Regions from separate parts of the Cupriavidus sp. GW822-FHT03E04 genome, predicted to be linked through region 2. Evidence: predicted binding sites of a transcription regulator. Region 2 holds the regulator's gene; the other holds the start of a gene.
What was found. Region 2 encodes sigma-54, which starts transcription at its own class of promoters, with help from an activator protein. Its sites were predicted from a motif close to TGGCANGNAANCTGCTTT; they were not measured.

Region 1 (9,477 bases), on a different contig from region 2:
CGGTTCCAGCCCGCAACCGCGCAGCAAAAGCCGCACCAGGTGGTCGGTGGCCTGTTCATAATCGCGCTGGCCCAGGTGGCTCACCCCAAGCACGGCGCAAACTTGCGACTCAAAATCGGCATAGGTCTGGGTGGCGGCCCAGATTGTGAAAAACAGGTGCTGCGGATCGACGCTGGCCATCTCGCCGCGCGCGATCCATTCCCGGATCACGCCGGCCTTGCGCGCCACCAGCGCGCGCAGCGCACCGCTGAGCACGTCGCGGATCTCCGGCGCACCGTGCAGCAATTCGTTGGCAAACACGCGCGAGGCATCCGGATGGCTGGCAGACAGCCGCATCTTGGCGCGGATGTACTGCTCCAGTGCCACCTGGGGCCGCTGCTCCGCGCCGATGATGTCGGTCTCGGACAGCCACAGCGCGAGCGTATGCGCCAGCACGGCCCGATATAGCGCCTGCTTGGTGCGGAAGTAGTAATGCAGGTTGGACTTCGGCACGCCGGCGCGCGTGGCGATCTCGTTCATGGTCGCGCCGGCAAACCCGGCCCGGGCGAACACGTATTCGGCCGCGCGCAAGATCAGCGCCTCGTTCTCCTGGCGGATGCGCCCCCCCGCCACTTCCCGCGGCGGCGGAAAGCATGGCGGTGGCGCCGTAGCCGGCGCTCCCATTACTTGGTGCCGTAGAGGCGGTCGCCGGCGTCGCCCAGGCCTGGCACGATGTAGCCGTGCTCGTTGAGTTCCTCGTCAATGGCCGCGGTGACGATGGCAACGTCGGGGTGCGCCGCTCGCAAGGCCTTCAAACCCTGCCGCGAAGCGATCAGGCACACGTACTTGAGCGTGCTCACGCCGGCTTCCTTCAAGCGGTTGAGCGCGGCGATGGCGGAGTTGCCGGTAGCCAGCATCGGGTCGACCACGATCACCAGCCGCTCATGGATGTCTTCCGGCATCTTGAAGTAGTACTCGATCGGCTCCAGCGTTTCCGGGTCGCGGTACAGGCCGATATGCCCGACCCGCGCGGCCGGCAGCAAGTCCAGCATGCCATCCAGGAAACCATTGCCGGCCCGCAGGATCGACACCAGGCACAGCTTCTTGCCCGAGAGCACCGGCGACTGCATGGGCGCGATCGGCGTCTTGATGGCGATGGTCTCCATCGCCAGGTCGCGGGTCGCCTCGTAGGTCAGCAGCTGGCTGATCTCGCGCACCAGCCGGCGGAAATTGTCGGTGGTGGTGTCTTCGCTGCGGACCAGCGTGACCTTGTGCTGCACGAGCGGATGATCCACTACCATCACGGACGCAGTGGCGGGCGGTACGGCGGAGAGGTCGGTCATGATGCGCTCCTGGAAGGCGATAGCGGATAGCACTTGCTGGTTGCTCATGCTGTTTGCTGTTTGCTGTTTGCTGTTTGCTGTTTGCTGTTTGCTGTTTGCTGTTTGCTGTTTGCTGTTTGCTGTTTGCTGTGGCGCGGGTCTGGCAAACCCGCTAGAACACCGTGCCGTCGCTGTTGATGGCGAAAGGCGGCGGGCCACCTGGCCTGCGCTTGGCGGCAATGCGCCGCCCCGCGGCCCAGGTGCCGCCCTCCAGCACGCGGGCCAGCGGGAACGACTCTGCCGACAACCCGAGCGCCTCGCGCACGGACGCGGCCACGAGGTCGAGTCCCGTCACCGTGAGCGCGCGCCATTCCACGATAACCGGCTCATCCACCGTGTGCGCCACGGCAGTGAAGCCAGGGTCGCGCGGCACCATCAGCTCGAAATCGAACAGCAGCCCGCCGTTGCGGTATTCGGGCAAGCCCGTCAGGACCTCTAGCCCGGTCACGGTCAGGCCGGCATCTTCCAGCGGTTCCAGCAGCGAGTAGGTGAGCCACTGGGTCAGCTTGTGAAAAGGCACCAGGCCATCAGTACAGGCCGGGTGGTGCCAGCAGTCGCCCAGCGACACGCCTTCCAGGCTCACGCGCCCGGGCCATACCGGCCCCAGCGCCACCAGCAGCGTGGTAAGCACGAAGCCGGCCTCGATCCGCCCAGAGCTGGCATGCGCCTTGATGTAGTCGAACAGGTTGCCCAGCCGCGCCGGCGAACCAAAGACCGCTGGCGTGGCTTGCGCCACCTCGCCAAGACGGCGCAACAGCCCGGCGCGTCCATCCAGGCCCACCAGCGGGTTGTGCTGGGCCACCTGGAACGCGGTTGCGATGGAAGACGCATCGATACGCATCAGGCGCTCGGCATCGGAGCGCAGCGGCTGCCCCGGCTGGGCGGAGAAGCCGCCGCGCGCGAACAGGTCGAAGCTGGCCACGCCGAGCCCTTCGGAGCGCGTCAGCGACAGGTCGCTGGCAGGATCGCGATAGCGCCAGTCCGGGCCTGCGCCGGCATCCAGCAATACGCTGGGAATCACCAGGTCGATGCCGATGCGGGCGCGCTCCTCACGGTCGGCCTCGCCGGAGAGCCCGCCGCGTTCGCACAGGATCTGCCAGCGGTCCAGCTTCTCGCCAGGGCCGCCGCTCTCGAAATGACGCCAGCGGCTGTGGTACGGCACGTTGAGGTCGGGATAGCGCTGGCGGATGGTGGCCGCCACGTAATCGGCCACTGCCGGGATCCGCTCCGGATGCCAGGTAAACAGCTCGGACGCGCCGGCTGCCACATGATCCGTCACGGCAGCACAGCGCGTGCGTACCGCCTGGCCGGTGAGCAACGCGGCGGCCGGATGGCCCGGCGGCACGGGACTGGCCCAGCCACCGGCATCATCCTCGCCGTTGATGAAGGGATTCGCGGCGCCGCGCACGCCACCCGCTTCGGGTATCTCGTTCATTCGTGCAGTCCTCTACCCTTGGCCAGCGCAAGTTCTTCCGCGTCGGGCGGGGTATAGCTCGTGAAGTAGCCAGCCGCCACCTTGGCGTCGATTTCCACGCGGGCATCGGCCGGGATCAGTGCATCGGGAATCGCGACCTGCTCGACCACCTCGATACCCTGAGCGGTCAGCGCCCCGTGCTTCATATTGCTCATCGAAGCCCAGCGGTCGATACGCCTGATGCCGAGCCAGTGGAACACGTCGGGCATGAGTTCCTGGAAGCGCATGTCCTGCACGCCGGCGATACATTCCGTGCGTGCGAAATAAGTCTCGGCCCGGTCGCCGCCAACCTGGCGCTTGCGGGCGTTGTAGACCAGGAACTTGGTCACCTCGCCCAGCGCCCGGCCTTCCTTCCGGTTATAGACCACCAGCCCCACACCGCCCTGCTGCGCCATCTCGATGCACACCTCGATGCCGTGGGCCAGGTACGGCCGGCAGGTACATATGTCGGAGCCGAACACGTCCGAGCCGTTGCACTCGTCGTGCACGCGGCAGGCCACCTTGGTCTCGGGCTTGCCAAGCTGGCTGACATCGCCGAAGAAGTACAGGGTCATGCCGCCGATCGGCGGCAGGAACACTTTCAGGTCGGGGCGCGTGACCAGTTCCGGAAACATGCCGCTGGTCTGCTCGAACAGGCTGCGGCGCAGCATGCTCTCCTTGATCTCGAAGCGGCGCGCCAGCCCCGGCAGGTACCAGACCGGATCGATCGCGGCTTTGGTGACCCGCACGTCGCCATTGGCATGAAGGATCTGCCCGTCGGGTGTGAGCCGGCCGGCCGCAATGGCGCCCATCAGTTCCGGCATATTGATGTGGGCACGCGTAATGGCGATCGAGGGACGGATGTCGATGCCCGCGGCGATCCGGTCGCCGAAGGCGCTGGAAACCAGGTGGCCCCAGGGATCCATCGAGACGATCTTGTCCGGATCGCTCCACTGCGGGTGAGGCCCGATGACCTCGGCCGGCGAGGTATCGGTGAGATCAGCGCGGTGGTCTCGCTGCAGCTTGCCGGAGGCCACCGCCAGCGCGCGGTAAACCGCGTATGCGCCGGAATGGGTGCCGATCACATTGCGCTGAGCCGGATTGGTCAGGCTTGCGATCACGGGGCCGCGCTCCGCTGCCGTGGCGGCCCCCCAGTGGATTGGCTCGGCCGGCTTGTCGCGGCGCGCGTGCGAGGTCAGGACAATATGATCGGACATGGCAGCCTCGGAACAAGAATCCTGACCAAACGGTCAGGTTTACGATTCCATAGTAGGCAACCTTCGTGCCATATCCCAATGCTCGTTTTTACCTTGTGTTGCACGCCGCACGATGCCGCTTGCGCACCGTGCCTGTGCGCAAGCGCCGCGGCCAGCACCAGTCCTGGTGCATAGGCACCATGCAAAAGCGGCACCGGGCCGCTGGGGCCGGGTGCCGCTGGCTATGCCTTCGGATAAACCGAAAGCGCTATCGGGACTATCGGGGCTATCGGTCGGTCAGGTTGACCGTTGCTGCCCCGCCTCCTGCCGCTGGACCGGCTCGTGGGCAGCGGGCCACAGCGCCAGGCGCAATGCGCGCAACGGCGCACCGCTCTCCACGTAGCGATGGAACAATGCCCCCGCGGCGTTGCTGAGCAGCCAGGCCAGCACCATGCCGAGCGCATTGAGGAGGGGCTGGTGCGGAGCCAGATGGAAGACCAGGGCATTCACCACCAGGCAAATCGGGAAATGCACCAGGAACACCGAGTAGGAAATACGCCCGAAAAATGCCAGGAACTGGGCCTGCGGCCAGTGCTCAAGCCAACCGCCACGGCGCGCCGTGCCGAGCAGGAGCGCGATGGCCAGCGCCACCGCGATGCGCAGCCGGAAATCCACGACCAGCGCTGCCAGCACCACGGTGCACAACACCAGCAGTGCCACCGGCGAACGCTCAGGCTCGGATGCCCAGAAGGCCAGCGTGCCCAAGCCGTAGGCGCCGAAGAAGTAAATCGCCCAGATATCCCATGTGGCATCACGGTTGAACCAGAACAGTGAAGCCAGCACCAGCCCGGCCACCGCCAGCGGGCCCATCGGGCTGCCGCCCACGTCAAACCATTGCTCGCAGCGGCGGGCTGCCCACAACGCCACCATCAACAAGGCGAACAACTGCAGGTCGATGGCCACATACCAGACGCCGGCAGACAAGGCATCGAAGTCCAGCACGTTGTGCAGCAGCAGCACATGCGCCAGGAACTGGTGCAGGCCGGGGGCACCGGGAATGGAGTCGTGATGCATCCAGGTGCGCGCGATGGCGGCACCGGCAATGGCAATCAAGATAGCCGCGGTATAGGGCACCACCAGCTTCTGATATCGGCGCCAGATTGCCTGCAAGGGGCGCGGCACCATCAAATGCCCGCCGGGCGCCACGCTGCGCGCCGCCAGGAAGCCGCTGATGACGAGGAACACCTGCACGGCGATGCGCGCGTACTGCGAAAACCAGTCGAGCAGACCGGGCGCCAGCACGTGGGCCGCATCGGACATGGGGCCATAGAAGGCAAGATGGTGCAGCACGATCAGCTGTGAACTGATCGCCTTGAGAGCGTCAATGCACGCCATGCGCGAAGGACGGGGGCTCATTTGTTATAAGAATGCTACAAAGTACACAAGGGCCGGATTCTACTCCCAGGAAACAGGATGGCGCCAAAACGGGCCACGATGCACCGCCGCAAAATGGCGAGAAGCGTTGTATTGGTCACACATTGCGCCGCAACATATGCACCAAACAGCATATTGACTGCATTTGCCTAAAAACTGTAACGATTCCCCACCGGCCCCCTGCATGACAGCCAGAGCAACGCCGCCGCCACGCCCAGCGAAACCCAATAATCGGTAGGCGCGCCGGCCCACCAGTGGATGTGCCAGGGCACGAAACTCGGCGCAAAGCGCGCCAGCCCGAATGCCGGGTTCAGCACGAACCAGAGAAAATCCTCGCTGATCCAGAACACCATGATGCAGGCGATCACGCGCGCCTCGGCGCGCCAGTTCCAGCGCCCGCCGAACACCAGTGAAAAATGGAAGAACAGCGCCACGCAGGGGAATACCCACGCGTGATACCCCGTCATCGGGCGCCCGCCCCAGAAAATATCCAGCAGCCAGTGATGCTCGATGCGCCAGGTGGGCAGGTTGGCCGCCCAGCCCGCGGCGCCCTCGATCTGGATCTCCACGTTAGCGAAGAAATAGGCCAGCAGCAGGGTCCACGCCACGGTCAGCACCAGCACCATCGGATGGCGCGACGGATAGGACTGGCCCGCGTGCCGGGTGGAAGAAGACAGGTTCAGCGCGCGCATCTCAACGCGCCGCCGTCGCAGCCGCGCCGCCGTGGCCGGCTAGCTGGCCGGACCGCGCCAATTGCCCGAGCACGGTTTCCAGCACACGGCGCGCCGCCGCCGGTTGCCCCAGCGCGCTAGCCCGCGCACGCATCTGGTCGAGCCGCGCCGGCTCCGCCAGCAAGAGGCGCACCCGGTATTCGAGCGATACCAGGTCGACCGCCTTGAGCGCAGCGCCTTGCTCCAGCAGGTAATCGGCATTGCGCTCTTCCTGCCCGGGAATCGGCGCATTGACCACCATCGGCACGCCCATCGCCAGGCATTCGGACGTGGTCAGGCCGCCGGGCTTGGTGATGACCAGATCGGAGCACGCCATCAGACGCTCCACCTCATTGGTAAAGCCGAAGGGAAAGAGCCGCCCGGAGTGTGCGGCGGCGAGGGTCTTGAGCCGCGCCAGCGCGGTCTCGTTGCGCCCGGCAAGCACGATCAGCTGGAAATCGTGCTCCAGCCGCATCAGCGCGCCGGCCACTTCATCAAGGCCGCCAAGGCCTGCCCCACCCCCCATCAGCATGATGGTGCGCCTTGCCGGATCGAGCCCGAAATGCTGTGCGCAGGCCTGGCGATCCTGCGGATGGGAAAACGCCGGCACCACCGGAATCCCTGTGGTATGGATGCGGCCAGCCTCGATCCGGCTGGCCCGCATGCGAAACGCGATTTCCTCGCTGGCGGCAAAGTAACCCGTCATATGGGGAATCACCCACATGCCGTGCAGATCAAAGTCCGTCACCTGCACCCACACGGGCACCGCCAGCCGCTGCCGGCGCACCTCATGCATCAGGATCTCGGCGGGCAGGAAGTGCGTGCAGACGATGGCATCCGGGGCGAACTCGTCGATCGCACGGCGCAGCGCGCGCGTGCTCAGCCGCTCGGCGGCGCGCCGCAGCTTTTGCATCGGCGCTGCCGGGTCGGCCTCGGAAGTGTGCTGGTACAGCATGCCCCAGAGGGCCGGATAGCTGTTTACCAGCTTGATGTAGAAGTCGGTGTAGAGCTTGCGAAACGTGGCCGGGACGTATTCCATCACGTCCAGGTGAAGCGTCTGCACGCCGGGGAATTCGGCTTCGGCGGTAAGACGCAGTGCTTCAGCGGCGCGCATGTGGCCGGCGCCGGCGGAAACACTGAGGAACAGGATCTTCTGCTGCTGCATGGGGATTGTGGGAGATTGGGCTGCCGGGGTGATCCCGGAGGTGCCGGGACGCTGGGGTGCTGGAGAGTTTCGGCGCGGTGCTCACTTCATGACGAAGGACTTGATCAGCGTCAGTTCGCCGGGCTTGCGCATCGGCACGCGGAACACCTGCTGCTTTTCGTTGGGCGTGTTTTCATCGGTGATCAGCGCTACTTGCGCCACGGTAATGGCTTCGGGACCGGCGCCGCTGCCGTAGTAGTTCACATAGACCAGGTAGGTGCCGGGTGGCGGCGCGGCAATCGAATAGATCTCCGGGCCATAGCCGGTGGTGACGTCGACATCGAGCGCGCCGCCGTTGCTGGCCACGCGATTCGCATAGAAGGTGTGCTGGCCGTCGGGCGCCACCACATGCAGGTCCAGGTCGGTCTGATCGCTGTCCCACGACAGCACCACGCGCAGGCGCGGACGGGTCTTGCCCTGGTAGCCGTCGTAGAACTGCACGCGCTTGCTGGCGCCCTGCGCACTGCGGATCTCCACGCTGTTGCTGCCGCCCGAGAAGGCGTAGGGCCGTGAGAAGCGGCCATCCTCCTCAACCCGCTGCGGCATCGCCACGCCGTTGACCACCAGGGTGGCAACCGAGCCGCCACCGCGCCGCCCGCGCCCGCCGGGTGCGGGGCTCGACGCGGCGCTCGCGGCATCCGCCTCGGACTTCGGCGCCGCGCGGATGCGCCCGGCAATCATGGCGCTGGCGGCTTGCCCGGCTCGCGTGGAGACCGCCACCGCCGGGTAATGCACTTCCTGCGTATAGGCCGAAGCATCACCGGCCGAGTTGCGCCAGCCGTTGCGCGGCGTGGTGAACTCGATGGCATCGTCGGCTCGCGCGGCGCCGGCCAGCAACAATGCCGGCAGGGTCAGGCTGATCAAGGCTAGTTTCGGCGAGTGCTGCATATCCACGGTTCCTTCCTGCGTTCTTTGCGACTGCTTTCTGGCTAGGCGTCGGTCTGGCTATCAGTGTGCCTGATCGATGTGTCGGATCAGAAGCGCACCGACTTCATCAGCGCCAGTTCGCCCAGCTTGCGCAGCGGCACCACGAGCGTCTCACGCTTTTCATTGAGCGTGTTCTCGTTGTAGATCAGCGTGAGCTTAGCGGTAATCAGGTCGCGATCGTTCTTGCCTTTTTCGAAGTTGTAGCCGTCGGCGTTGAAATTGCCCCAGTAATTCACATAGAACAACCACACCCCGGGACGCGGCGCCGCGCTCGAGAAAATCTCCGGCCCCGCACCGTCCACGCTATCCACGTCCAGACCGCCCCCTTCCGGCAGCAAGGGGCTGGCAAAGAAGGCATGGCCACCGTCAGGTGAAATCACATGCAGGTCGACCTCGGCCTTGGGATCGTCCCAGGTCAACACCGCGCGCAGCTTGGCCTGGATCTTGGTCGCGTCGGCCTCGTAGAACTGCAAGCGCTGGCGCGAGGCGCCATCAGCGGACACGATCTCCACACTGTTGGAGCCCCGGCCAAACGCCCACGGCCGCGCGAAGCGCCCCTGCTCGTCGGCATACAGCGGCATGGCCGTGCCGTTGACCACCAGCGTGGGCGGCTTGCGGCCCTCCTTGCCGACCTTGCGCAGGCACCCCTCGATCAGCGTGCGGTACTTCTGCGTGCCCCGGTCCACCGGCGGCTTGGGATAAGCGGCGGTATGGCGCTCGAGCTCGTTGGACAAGCCGCCGTGGCGCCAGCCGCCCACCGGGCCGTCCAGATCGGCAACCGGCTCGGCCGCGGCCACCAGCGGCGCCGCGGCGCAGGCCAGGGCCAGCACGCCGTGGCGCCAGTTGCAGGACAGATTACGGGTGAGATTCATGATGGGTTTTGCGTACGTACCAGCTTGCGCGCCATGGCTTCGACAAAGCCTTCGTCCTGCCCGCGCGGGTGGCGGGCAAATGCAAGATGGAGATATTCGTGAGCCAGCGCAATGCGGTCGTCCTCGCTGGCCAGCCGGTGGATATAGAGCCGGTTGCGACGCGCATCGGCATAAGGGCGGCCTTCGCGCACTTCGCACACTGCGGGCAGCGGCGGCGTTTCATAGCCCGGCTCCGCCGCCAGCCGGCGCTCCCAGTGCGGCGCGCGCTGCGCCAGCCACTGCCGCGCATTGGCCACCGCCAGGCAATCGCCGGCCACGGG
Region 2 (9,477 bases):
GCTTGCCATGCGAGCCCTGCCCCTGCTGCTGATGGCACTGGTGGCGGGCAGCACCTTCTGGCTGGTGCAGGTCAACTCCCCGAAAGAAGCGGACACCGGGCCGGTAGGCAAGAAGCATGAACCGGATTACTACATGATCCGTTTTTCCGCGACCGAGCTTGCCGAGGACGGCAACACCAAGCTGCGCTTCACCGGCGACAAGATGATCCACTTCGAGGACGACCAGACCTACGAAGTGACGCGCCCGGCCATGCGCTCCTATGAAATCGACCGTCCGCCCGTCACCGGCCACTCTGATCGCGGCACGATGAACGCGGAAGGCTCGGTCATCGACCTGTTCGGCAATGCCTTCATCGTGCGTACCCAGGGCCCCGACCCCGCCAAGGATCCGCAGATGACGGCCGCCTCGGAGTATTTCCAGGTGCTGGTGAACGATGACATCGTCAAGACCGACAAGGCTGTCAAGCTGACCCGCGGCCCGTCGGTGATGACCGCCAACGGCCTGGTCTTCAACAATGTCACTCGCGAAGTACAATTGCTGGGTAACGTACGCGGCACCATCATCACGGGGCCGCCGCCGGCGAGTCCCACGAAGTAGCCCCGAAGCCGCCCGCGGGCACCAACCGCCCGCGTCAACCGCCATCACGCCAACATGAATCCATTCCCGACGACTTCGTCCTGTCTGCGCCGCAGCACGGCCGCTTTGCTGACGCTGGCCGCCGTCCTGGGCCTCACGCTGGCCGCGCCCGCCAGCGCCGAAAAGGCCGACCGCGAAAAGCCGCTGGTCCTGGAGGCCGACAATGCCAGCTACGATGACGTCAAGCAGGTCTATGTACTGACTGGCAACGTGGTGCTGACCAAGGGCACCATGGTGCTCAAATCCGACGCAGCCGAAGTCCGTACCGATCCCGAGGGCTACCAGTACGCGGTCGCGACCTCCAAGGGCGGCAAGCAAGCCTATATCCGCCAGAAGCGCGACAACGTCGACGAGTACATCGATGGCTGGGGCGACCGCATCGAATATGACGGCAAGCAGGAGTTGTCCAAGCTGATCGGGCGCGCCCGCATGGCCCGCCTGGCCGGCGCCAAGCTGGTCGACGAGATCCGCGGCGCGGTGATCACCTATGACAGCCGCAACGAGTTCTACACGGCCAGCGGCGGCGCCGAGAACGCGACCGCGGGCAGCCCGTCGGGCCGCGTGCGCGCCGTGCTGTCGCCCCGCCAGGAGCAGCCCGCCAGCGGTGCCGCAGCCAATCCGCTGCCGCTCAAGCCGGCAACTGCCCCCGTCAACCCCTGACCTGACGCCGCCACGTCCCTGATCCACGGATTCTGACTTCACCTTCATGACCGCTACCCAAACCGCACCGTCCCAGCCCGCCACCCTGAAGGACAGCAGCACGCTGGTCGTGCGCCACCTGAAGAAGCGCTACGGCTCGCGCACCGTGGTCAAGGACGTGTCGCTCGACGTGAAGAGCGGCGAGGTGGTCGGCTTGCTGGGCCCCAACGGCGCGGGCAAGACCACGTCGTTCTACATGATCGTGGGGCTGGTGGCGCTGGACGAAGGCGATATCGTGCTCGACGACAAACACATCAGCGGCCTGGCCATCCATGAGCGAGCACGCATGGGCCTGTCCTACCTGCCGCAGGAAGCCTCCGTGTTCCGCAAGCTCAATGTGCAGGAAAACATCCGCGCAGTGCTGGAGCTGCAGCTCAACGATGGCAAACCCCTGGGCAAGGCCGAGATCGAGCGCCGGCTGGACACCCTGCTGGATGACCTGCAGATTGCCCACCTGCGCGACAACCCGGCGCTGTCGCTGTCCGGCGGCGAGCGCCGCCGCGTGGAAATCGCCCGCGCGCTGGCCTCCGCGCCGCGCTTCATCCTGCTCGACGAGCCCTTCGCCGGCGTCGACCCGATCGCGGTTGGCGAAATCCAGCGCATCGTCAGCTTCCTCAAGGCACGCAATATCGGCGTGCTGATCACCGACCACAACGTGCGCGAGACGCTAGGCATCTGCGACCACGCCTACATCATCAGCGAAGGCGCGGTGCTGGCGTCCGGGCAGCCTGAGGACATCATCGCCAACGAGTCGGTGCGCAAGGTCTACCTGGGCGAGAACTTCCGCATGTAAGGGCGCGCGGCGCCTGCCGCGCATCGCCCCCCGGGCGGCTTCGGTGTCGCCTTTTATCCTTCAAACGATCATAGCGACACCAGCGATAGCAATTTCCGTTCCATCAGTACGGAAGTTGGGCATAAAATAGGTCGCATGAAACCGTCGCTACAGCTCCGCCTCTCGCAGCATCTCGCGCTTACGCCGCAACTCCAGCAGTCGATCCGGCTGCTGCAACTGTCCACGCTTGAACTGCAGCAGGAAGTGGAACAGGCGCTGACCGAGAACCCCTTGCTCGAGCGTGAGAACGACTGGCTGGACAGCCCGTTGCGCGTGTCTTCGGACGGCTCGGTGAACCTGCAGAGCGCGCCCGCGCCAGCGCCCGCCGATGGCCAGGGCACCAGCGAGAACCGCCCCGATGGCGCGCCCGAAGCCGACGACAGCTACTCTGACAGCAATGAGGATTACGGCAGCGACTGGAGCCTGGACGACTTCGCCCGCCGCCCGCAAGGCGAAGACGACGAAAAAACCCCGATGCAGCTGCGCGACGCCGAGCCCACGCTGCGTGAACACCTCATGGAACAGCTGGCGCCGCTCAAGATTTCCCTGCGCGACAAAGGGCTGGCTATCTTCCTGGTCGAGTCCCTGGACGATGACGGCTACCTGAGCACCACGCTCGAGGAAATCTGCAGCGAGCTGCCGGAGGAGCTCGAGTTCGAGGTCGACGAGATCCAGGCTGTGCTCACGCTGCTGCAGAGCTTCGATCCGCCGGGCGTCGGGGCACGCAACGCCGCCGAGTGCCTGGCGCTGCAATTGCGCAGGCTCAAGCATCCGCAGCGCGAACTGGCGCTGAGCATCGTCACCAACCACCTCGAGCTGCTGGCGGTGCGCGATTACACGCGCCTTAAAAAGGCGCTGCAAGTGGACGAACCGGAACTCAAGGCCGCACATGAACTGATCCGCTCGCTCGCGCCCTATCCCGGCCATGCCTACAGCCGGCCAGAAGCGGACTTCGTGGTGCCTGATGTTTTTGTTCGAAAATTGAGCGGCGGATGGATCGCCCACCTCAACCCGGATGTGATGCCGCGGCTACGCATCAACGACATGTACGCGCAGATTTTGCGCGGTGCAAAAGGCGATGCAGGCGCGGCCGGACTGCAGCAAAAGCTGCAGGAAGCACGCTGGTTGATCAAGAATATCCAGCAAAGGTTCGACACGATATTGCGCGTCGCACAAGCCATTGTCGAACGTCAAAAGAACTTCTTCACCCACGGTGAAATTGCGATGCGCCCCTTGGTTTTGCGGGAGATTGCCGATACACTGGGTTTACACGAGTCCACCATCTCTCGGGTGACTACCAATAAATACATGGCAACGCCGATGGGGACTTTCGAGCTGAAGTATTTTTTTGGCTCTCACGTATCCACAGAAACCGGCGGCGCGGCCTCATCAACGGCAATCCGTGCGTTGATCAAGCAATTGATAGGAGCCGAAGACGCTAGGAACCCCTTGTCCGATAGCCGGATTGCCGAATTGCTCGGCGAGCAAGGCTTTGTGGTAGCACGGCGTACCGTTGCCAAATACCGCGAAGCGCTCAAGATTCCCGCGGTCAATCTCCGTAAGACTTTGTAGCCGAGCTGCATCGCCTGCCTGATGCAGCTCTTTCAGAAGGAGAAACGCTATGAACTTCAAGATCAGTGGACACCACTTGGACATCACGCCCCCTCTGCGTGAGTACGTGGAAACGAAACTGGAGCGTATCGTCAGGCATTTCGATCAAGTCATTGGCGTAAGTGTGCTGCTCTCTGTCGACAATACAAAAGAAAAGGACCGGCGGCAGTACGCGGAAATCAATCTACATCTCAAGGGCAAGGACATCTTTGTCGAAGCGCATCATGAAGACCTGTATGCCGCTATCGACGCACTGGTCGACAAGCTCGACCGGCAGGTGATTCGCCACAAGGATCGCGTGCAGAGCCACGACCGTGAAGCGGTCAAGTATCAGATGGCCGCATCGCAGATGCAGCAATGACCGTGCCTGGCGGCCCACATACCGGGCCGTCGGTGTCAGTCCCTTGAAAAATGGAATCAAGCCGCGCCCAGAGCGCGGCTTTTTCGTTGCAGCCTACCCGATCGGGCCACACAGGGGATTCCGCAACGCATATGTACCAGTGTATGCTGTGCAATACATGGTTGACCGGCCTAGCCATTCCGGTGCATGCAGCACCGCTTGAGCGCATCGGCTATTGCAATGCACAAAGCGGAAGCGGGCCTGCTCTATAATGGCCAGACGCCCGACACCGGCATGGGGGGACACCCGGTGGAAACCTCGGGCCTTGGTTTTTTTACCTCTTTCCGCCCGGTGGGACGCCTCCTGGCCCCGGGCCTGCTTACTAGAAAACCCTGCGCATTCCACATGAATCGTTTGGCTAAATTGCTGCCACCCGGCAACATCAACCTCGACGTCAGCGTCACCAGCAAGAAGCGCGTGTTCGAACAGGCCGGGCTCCTCTTCGAGAACAACCATGGCGTAGCGCGCGCGACCGTGACCGACAACCTGTTCGCCCGCGAGTCGCTCGGGTCCACCGGCCTGGGCGCGGGGGTTGCGATCCCCCACGGCCGCATCAAGGGACTGAAGCAGCCACTGGCCGCCTTCATGCGCCTGGCCGAGCCGATCCCCTTCGAGTCGCCCGACGGCAAGCCGGTCGCGCTGCTGATCTTCCTGCTGGTGCCCGAACAGGCCACCCAGCAGCATCTGGAAATTCTCTCCGAGATCGCCCAGTTGCTGTCCGACCGCGAGATGCGCGAAGGACTGGCTACCCTGCCCACCCCCGACGACGTGCACCAGTTGCTGACGCAATGGCACCCTTGATCCGGCACTGAAAGCCCGTCCCTGAAAGCACCCGAATGGAACTCACTGGCGTCACCTCGCAGTCGATCTTCGACGACAACGCAGCCGATATCAAACTCTCCTGGGTAGCAGGACTGGAGGGCGCGGACCGGGCCTTCGATGTCGAGTTCGCGCGTGAAGCCACGTCCGCGGCCGATCTCGTCGGCCACTTGAACCTGATCCACCCGAACCGGATCCAGGTGCTGGGCAAGCCCGAAATCACGTATTACCAGCGCCTCGATGACGAGATGCGCAAGCGCCAGATGGGCGAGCTGATCCTGCTGGAGCCGCCGTTCCTGGTGATCGCCGACGGCATGGAGCCGCCGCCCGACCTGGAACTGCGCTGCACGCGCTCGTCCACACCGCTGTTCACCACGCCGGTGTCTTCGGCCGCGGTGATCGACCACCTGCGCCTCTATCTGTCGCGCATTTCCGCGCCGCGCGTGACCATGCACGGCGTATTCCTCGACATCCTCGGCATGGGTGTGCTGGTGATGGGCGAATCCGGCCTGGGCAAGAGCGAGCTCGGCCTGGAACTGATCTCGCGCGGACATGGGCTGGTCGCGGACGATGCCGTCGATTTCGTGCGCCTCGGGCCGGACTTCATCGAGGGCCGCTGCCCGCCGCTGCTGCAGAACCTGCTGGAAGTGCGCGGCCTGGGCCTGCTCGACATCAAGACCATCTTTGGCGAGACTGCGGTACGCCGCAAGATGAAGCTTAAGCTGGTGGTGCAACTGGTTCGCCGCAACGATGGCGAATTCGAGCGCCTGCCGCTGGACTCCCAGTATCTCGACGTGCTCGGCCTGCCCATCCACATGGTCAAGATCCAGGTGGCGGCCGGCCGAAATCTCGCCGTGCTGGTCGAGGCCGCCGTGCGCAACACCATCCTGCGCCTGCGCGGCATCGACACGCTGCGCGACTTCATGGACCGCCAGCGCGCCGCGATGCAGGCCGATGTCGCATCGCGGGGTCAGGGCCGGCTACTCTAGGTTTGGCGGGCCCACGCCATGCGACCACGACGGGGCCGTTTTCAATTGCTTACATCCGGCCGCGCTTCGATGGTCAACGCGATTGGGGCATAGGCCGTTTTGTGCAGTAATGGGCATTGGGCCCAGCCCGGAGTTGCCGAGCCGACAGGCCAGCAGCCATGAAGTTTTCCACAGCCAGGAGAGCAAGCATGAAAAAATTGATCGCGATGTGCGTGCTGGTAGCCCCGCTTTTTGCCACCGGCGCCTTCGCCCAGAATGCACCGGCCGCTGCACCCGCGGCACCGGCGGCACCTAACACCCAGCAGGACAAGATGAAGGCTTGCAACACGCAGGCCACCGGCAAGAAGGGCGATGAGCGCAAGGCCTTCATGAGCAATTGCCTGTCCAATAAGCCCGCGGCCGCACCCGCCAAGAACAGCCAGCAGGAAAAGATGAAGACCTGCAACGCCCAGGCCACCGGCAAGAAGGGCGACGAGCGCAAGGCCTTCATGAGCGACTGCTTGTCCAAGTAAGCTACCGGCATCACTTGCGGCGCGGACGTGTAAAAATGGCGAACCTCTTCGGTTCGCCATTTTTTCTGGCACGGCGCCGTCATGACGGCGTCATCACCTGATGTTATGCTTGTCGTGCTATGCGCATCATACTTATCACCGGGATCTCCGGCTCCGGCAAATCCGTTGCCTTGAACGTACTGGAAGACGCGGGCTACTACTGCGTCGACAACCTGCCGGCGCAGTTTATCCCGGAGTTGGCCCAGTACCTGGCGGCGCAGGGCTACACCCATCTGGGCGTCGCCACCGATATCCGTAGCCGTGAATCGCTGGACGAGCTGCCCGGCACGCTGCGCGACCTCGCCTCCGAACACCAGGTCCGGGTGGTCTTCCTGACCGCCAATACCGATGCGCTGGTGCAGCGTTATTCCGAGACGAGACGGCGCCATCCGCTGTCGATGCGCGCAGCCATGGCTGGCCTCTCGGCCAATCCCAGGAACGAGAATCTCGCCGATAGTGCCGCCGAGACCGCACTCAACGACACCTCGCTGATCGAGGCCATCGAGATGGAGCGCGAGCTCCTGAGCCCGCTGGCGGAGGCTGCGCACCGCATCGACACCAGCAATGTGCGCACCAATACATTGCGCGCGTGGATCAAGGAATTCGTGCGCGGCGATGACCTCAAGCTCACATTGCTGTTCGAGTCGTTCGGCTTCAAGCACGGCGTGCCCAGCGACGCCGACCTGGTGTTCGACGTGCGCTCGCTGCCCAACCCCTACTACGACCTGGCACTGCGCCCACTGACCGGCCGCGACGAGCCCGTGATCGACTTTCTGCAGAGCCAGCCGATGGTGCTGGCCATGGCCGAGGACATACGCGCCTATGTGGAAAAGTGGCTGCCAAGTTTCATCGCTGACAATCGCAGTTACCTGACCGTCGCAATCGGTTGCACTGGGGGGCAGCATCGCTCCGTGTACATCGCGGAAAGACTTGCCAACTATTTTCGCGCCCATGGTAATGTGCTGGTGAGACACCGCGAGCTCGCGCCGGGCGGCTAAACGCCGCACCGCCAGGTTTCGCGGTCAGGCTCGGCAATCCTCGCCCGAAACCTTTGCTGGCTCAGCATGTCCTCACCCGCCACGCCCGGCTCATCCGCATCGTTCGCCGCCCCGCACAGCACCTCGGCGGGGCCTACGTTGGATAGCCTGCCGCTGTTTCCGCTGCATACCGTACTCTTTCCCGATGGGCTGCTGCCACTGCGCGTGTTCGAAGCGCGCTATGTGGACATGGTGCGCGCCTGCATGCGCGATCGCACGCCCTTCGGTGTCTGCCTGATCGCCAGCGGCAATGAGGTCGCCCGCCCGGACGAGCCCACCATGCCCGAGACGATCGGCTGCCTGGCCGACATCATCGACTGCAATATGGAACAACTGGGTGTGCTGCTGATCAGCGCGCGCGGCCGCCAGCGCTTCCGGCTGCTGGGCCACAGCGTGAGCCCGGACGGCTTGCTGGTCGGCCAGGCGGAATTGCTGCCGCCCGACATCATCGACTGCAAGCTCGAACTGCTGGGCGAATGCCTGGCCGTGCTGCGGCGTATCGTTGCCTCGCTCCATGCCGAGCATCCGGGCGAGCTGCCTTTCTGCGAGCCGTTCCTGTGGGATGACCCCAGCTGGGTGGCCAATCGGCTGTGCGAGTTCTTGCCGGTGCCGCTCAAGGCCAAGCAGATGCTGATGGCGCTGCCGGACGCGGGCATGCGGATCGAGATCGTGCATAAATACATGCACCAGCACCACATCCTCTAAGCAACGTTAAAACAATCCCCCTTGGGCTTGCGCCTCCAGCAGCTTGCGCACCGGCGCGGGCGTGCCTACCGCATCCAGATCGTCCAGTGACAGCCAGCGTAGTGCGGGGCCGTTGGCGGCATCGCGCGCGGTGAGGCCGGTGACGTCGACGCGAATGGCACGGATCAGCAGGCGGAAGTGAGTGAAGACGTGGGTGAGCTCGCCGACCATATTGGCCGTGCTGGGATTGCCGAATTCGCGGGCGCGTTCCAGCGCAGCGTCTTCGGCCAGTTCCGCATCGAAGGGCACGGTATCGACCGGCATTTCGGGCAGGCTCCACAGCCCGCCCCAGATGCCGCTGTCCGGGCGCAGTGCGAGCAGGACCTCGCGGCCGCGGCGGACCAGCAGCATCACGGTGCTGCGCTCGGGAATGGCGGCGCGCGGCTTCGGCGTGGGCAGCACGCCGGTCAGCCCGTCGCGGCGCGCCACGCAGTCGCCGGCCAGCGGGCACGACGCGGCGGCGGCGAGGCAGGCTGGCTTGCCGCGCGAACAGACAGTGGAGCCAAGGTCCATCACGCCCTGGGTGTAGGACACCATGTCCTCGGCTTGCGCCGGCCCCTTGGCGGGCAGGACCGCATCGGCAAGCTGCCACATGCGATTCTCCACCGCCTTGACGCCGGGATGGCCATGGATGCCAAAGAACCTGGCAAAGACGCGCTTGACGTTGCCATCCAGGATCGGCGAGCGCACGCCGGCGCTGAACGCGGCCACGGCTGCCGCGGTGGAGCGGCCGATGCCGGGCAGCGTCACCAGCACCTCGGGGTCGGTCGGGAACACACCGCCATGCTCGCTCATCACGGCCTTGGCGCAGCGGTGCAGGTTGCGCGCGCGCGAGTAGTAGCCAAGCCCGGCCCACAGCGCCATCACCTCATCCGCGCTGGCCTCGGCCAATGCGGCCACGGTTGGCAGCCGGCCGACGAAACGCTGGAAATACTCGATCACCGCACTGACCTGGGTCTGCTGCAGCATGATCTCGGACAGCCAGATACGGTAAGGGTCGCGGGTGTTCTGCCACGGCAGGTCATGGCGCCCGTGCAAGCGCTGCCAGCCCACCACGCGCGCGGCGAAATCGGCAGGAACCACGGCGGGGGAAAGATCGGATGAAACGGCAGGAGAAGCAGCGGGCTTGCGGGGCATCGGGTACGTGACGGGTAAGGC

Region 1: a site for sigma-54 is predicted at 4,085-4,102, ahead of AC1RQC_RS13945 (GTP cyclohydrolase II). Genes of this name have one in related genera too.

The regions. Positions count from the first base shown of each region.
Region 1 covers NZ_JBXANI010000008.1:309,657-319,133, reverse strand. The annotation lists gene AC1RQC_RS13960 (TetR/AcrR family transcriptional regulator) at 1-663, opposite strand, end outside; gene upp (uracil phosphoribosyltransferase) at 663-1,322, opposite strand; gene AC1RQC_RS13950 (URC4/urg3 family protein) at 1,474-2,796, opposite strand; gene AC1RQC_RS13945 (GTP cyclohydrolase II) at 2,793-4,031, opposite strand; gene AC1RQC_RS13940 (acyltransferase family protein) at 4,308-5,426, opposite strand; gene AC1RQC_RS13935 (hypothetical protein) at 5,594-6,070, opposite strand; gene AC1RQC_RS13930 (MGDG synthase family glycosyltransferase) at 6,138-7,319, opposite strand; gene AC1RQC_RS13925 (YfaP family protein) at 7,401-8,246, opposite strand; gene AC1RQC_RS13920 (YfaP family protein) at 8,333-9,157, opposite strand; gene AC1RQC_RS13915 (DUF2300 domain-containing protein) at 9,154-9,477, opposite strand, start outside.
Region 2 covers NZ_JBXANI010000016.1:156,854-166,330, reverse strand. The annotation lists gene lptC (LPS export ABC transporter periplasmic protein LptC) at 1-598, shown strand, start outside; gene lptA (lipopolysaccharide transport periplasmic protein LptA) at 653-1,297, shown strand; gene lptB (LPS export ABC transporter ATP-binding protein) at 1,344-2,129, shown strand; gene AC1RQC_RS23915 (RNA polymerase factor sigma-54) at 2,265-3,740, shown strand; gene hpf (ribosome hibernation-promoting factor, HPF/YfiA family) at 3,790-4,140, shown strand; gene ptsN (PTS IIA-like nitrogen regulatory protein PtsN) at 4,525-4,980, shown strand; gene hprK (HPr(Ser) kinase/phosphatase) at 5,016-5,987, shown strand; gene AC1RQC_RS23895 (PsiF family protein) at 6,176-6,499, shown strand; gene rapZ (RNase adapter RapZ) at 6,619-7,536, shown strand; gene AC1RQC_RS23885 (LON peptidase substrate-binding domain-containing protein) at 7,603-8,280, shown strand; gene mutY (A/G-specific adenine glycosylase) at 8,287-9,456, opposite strand.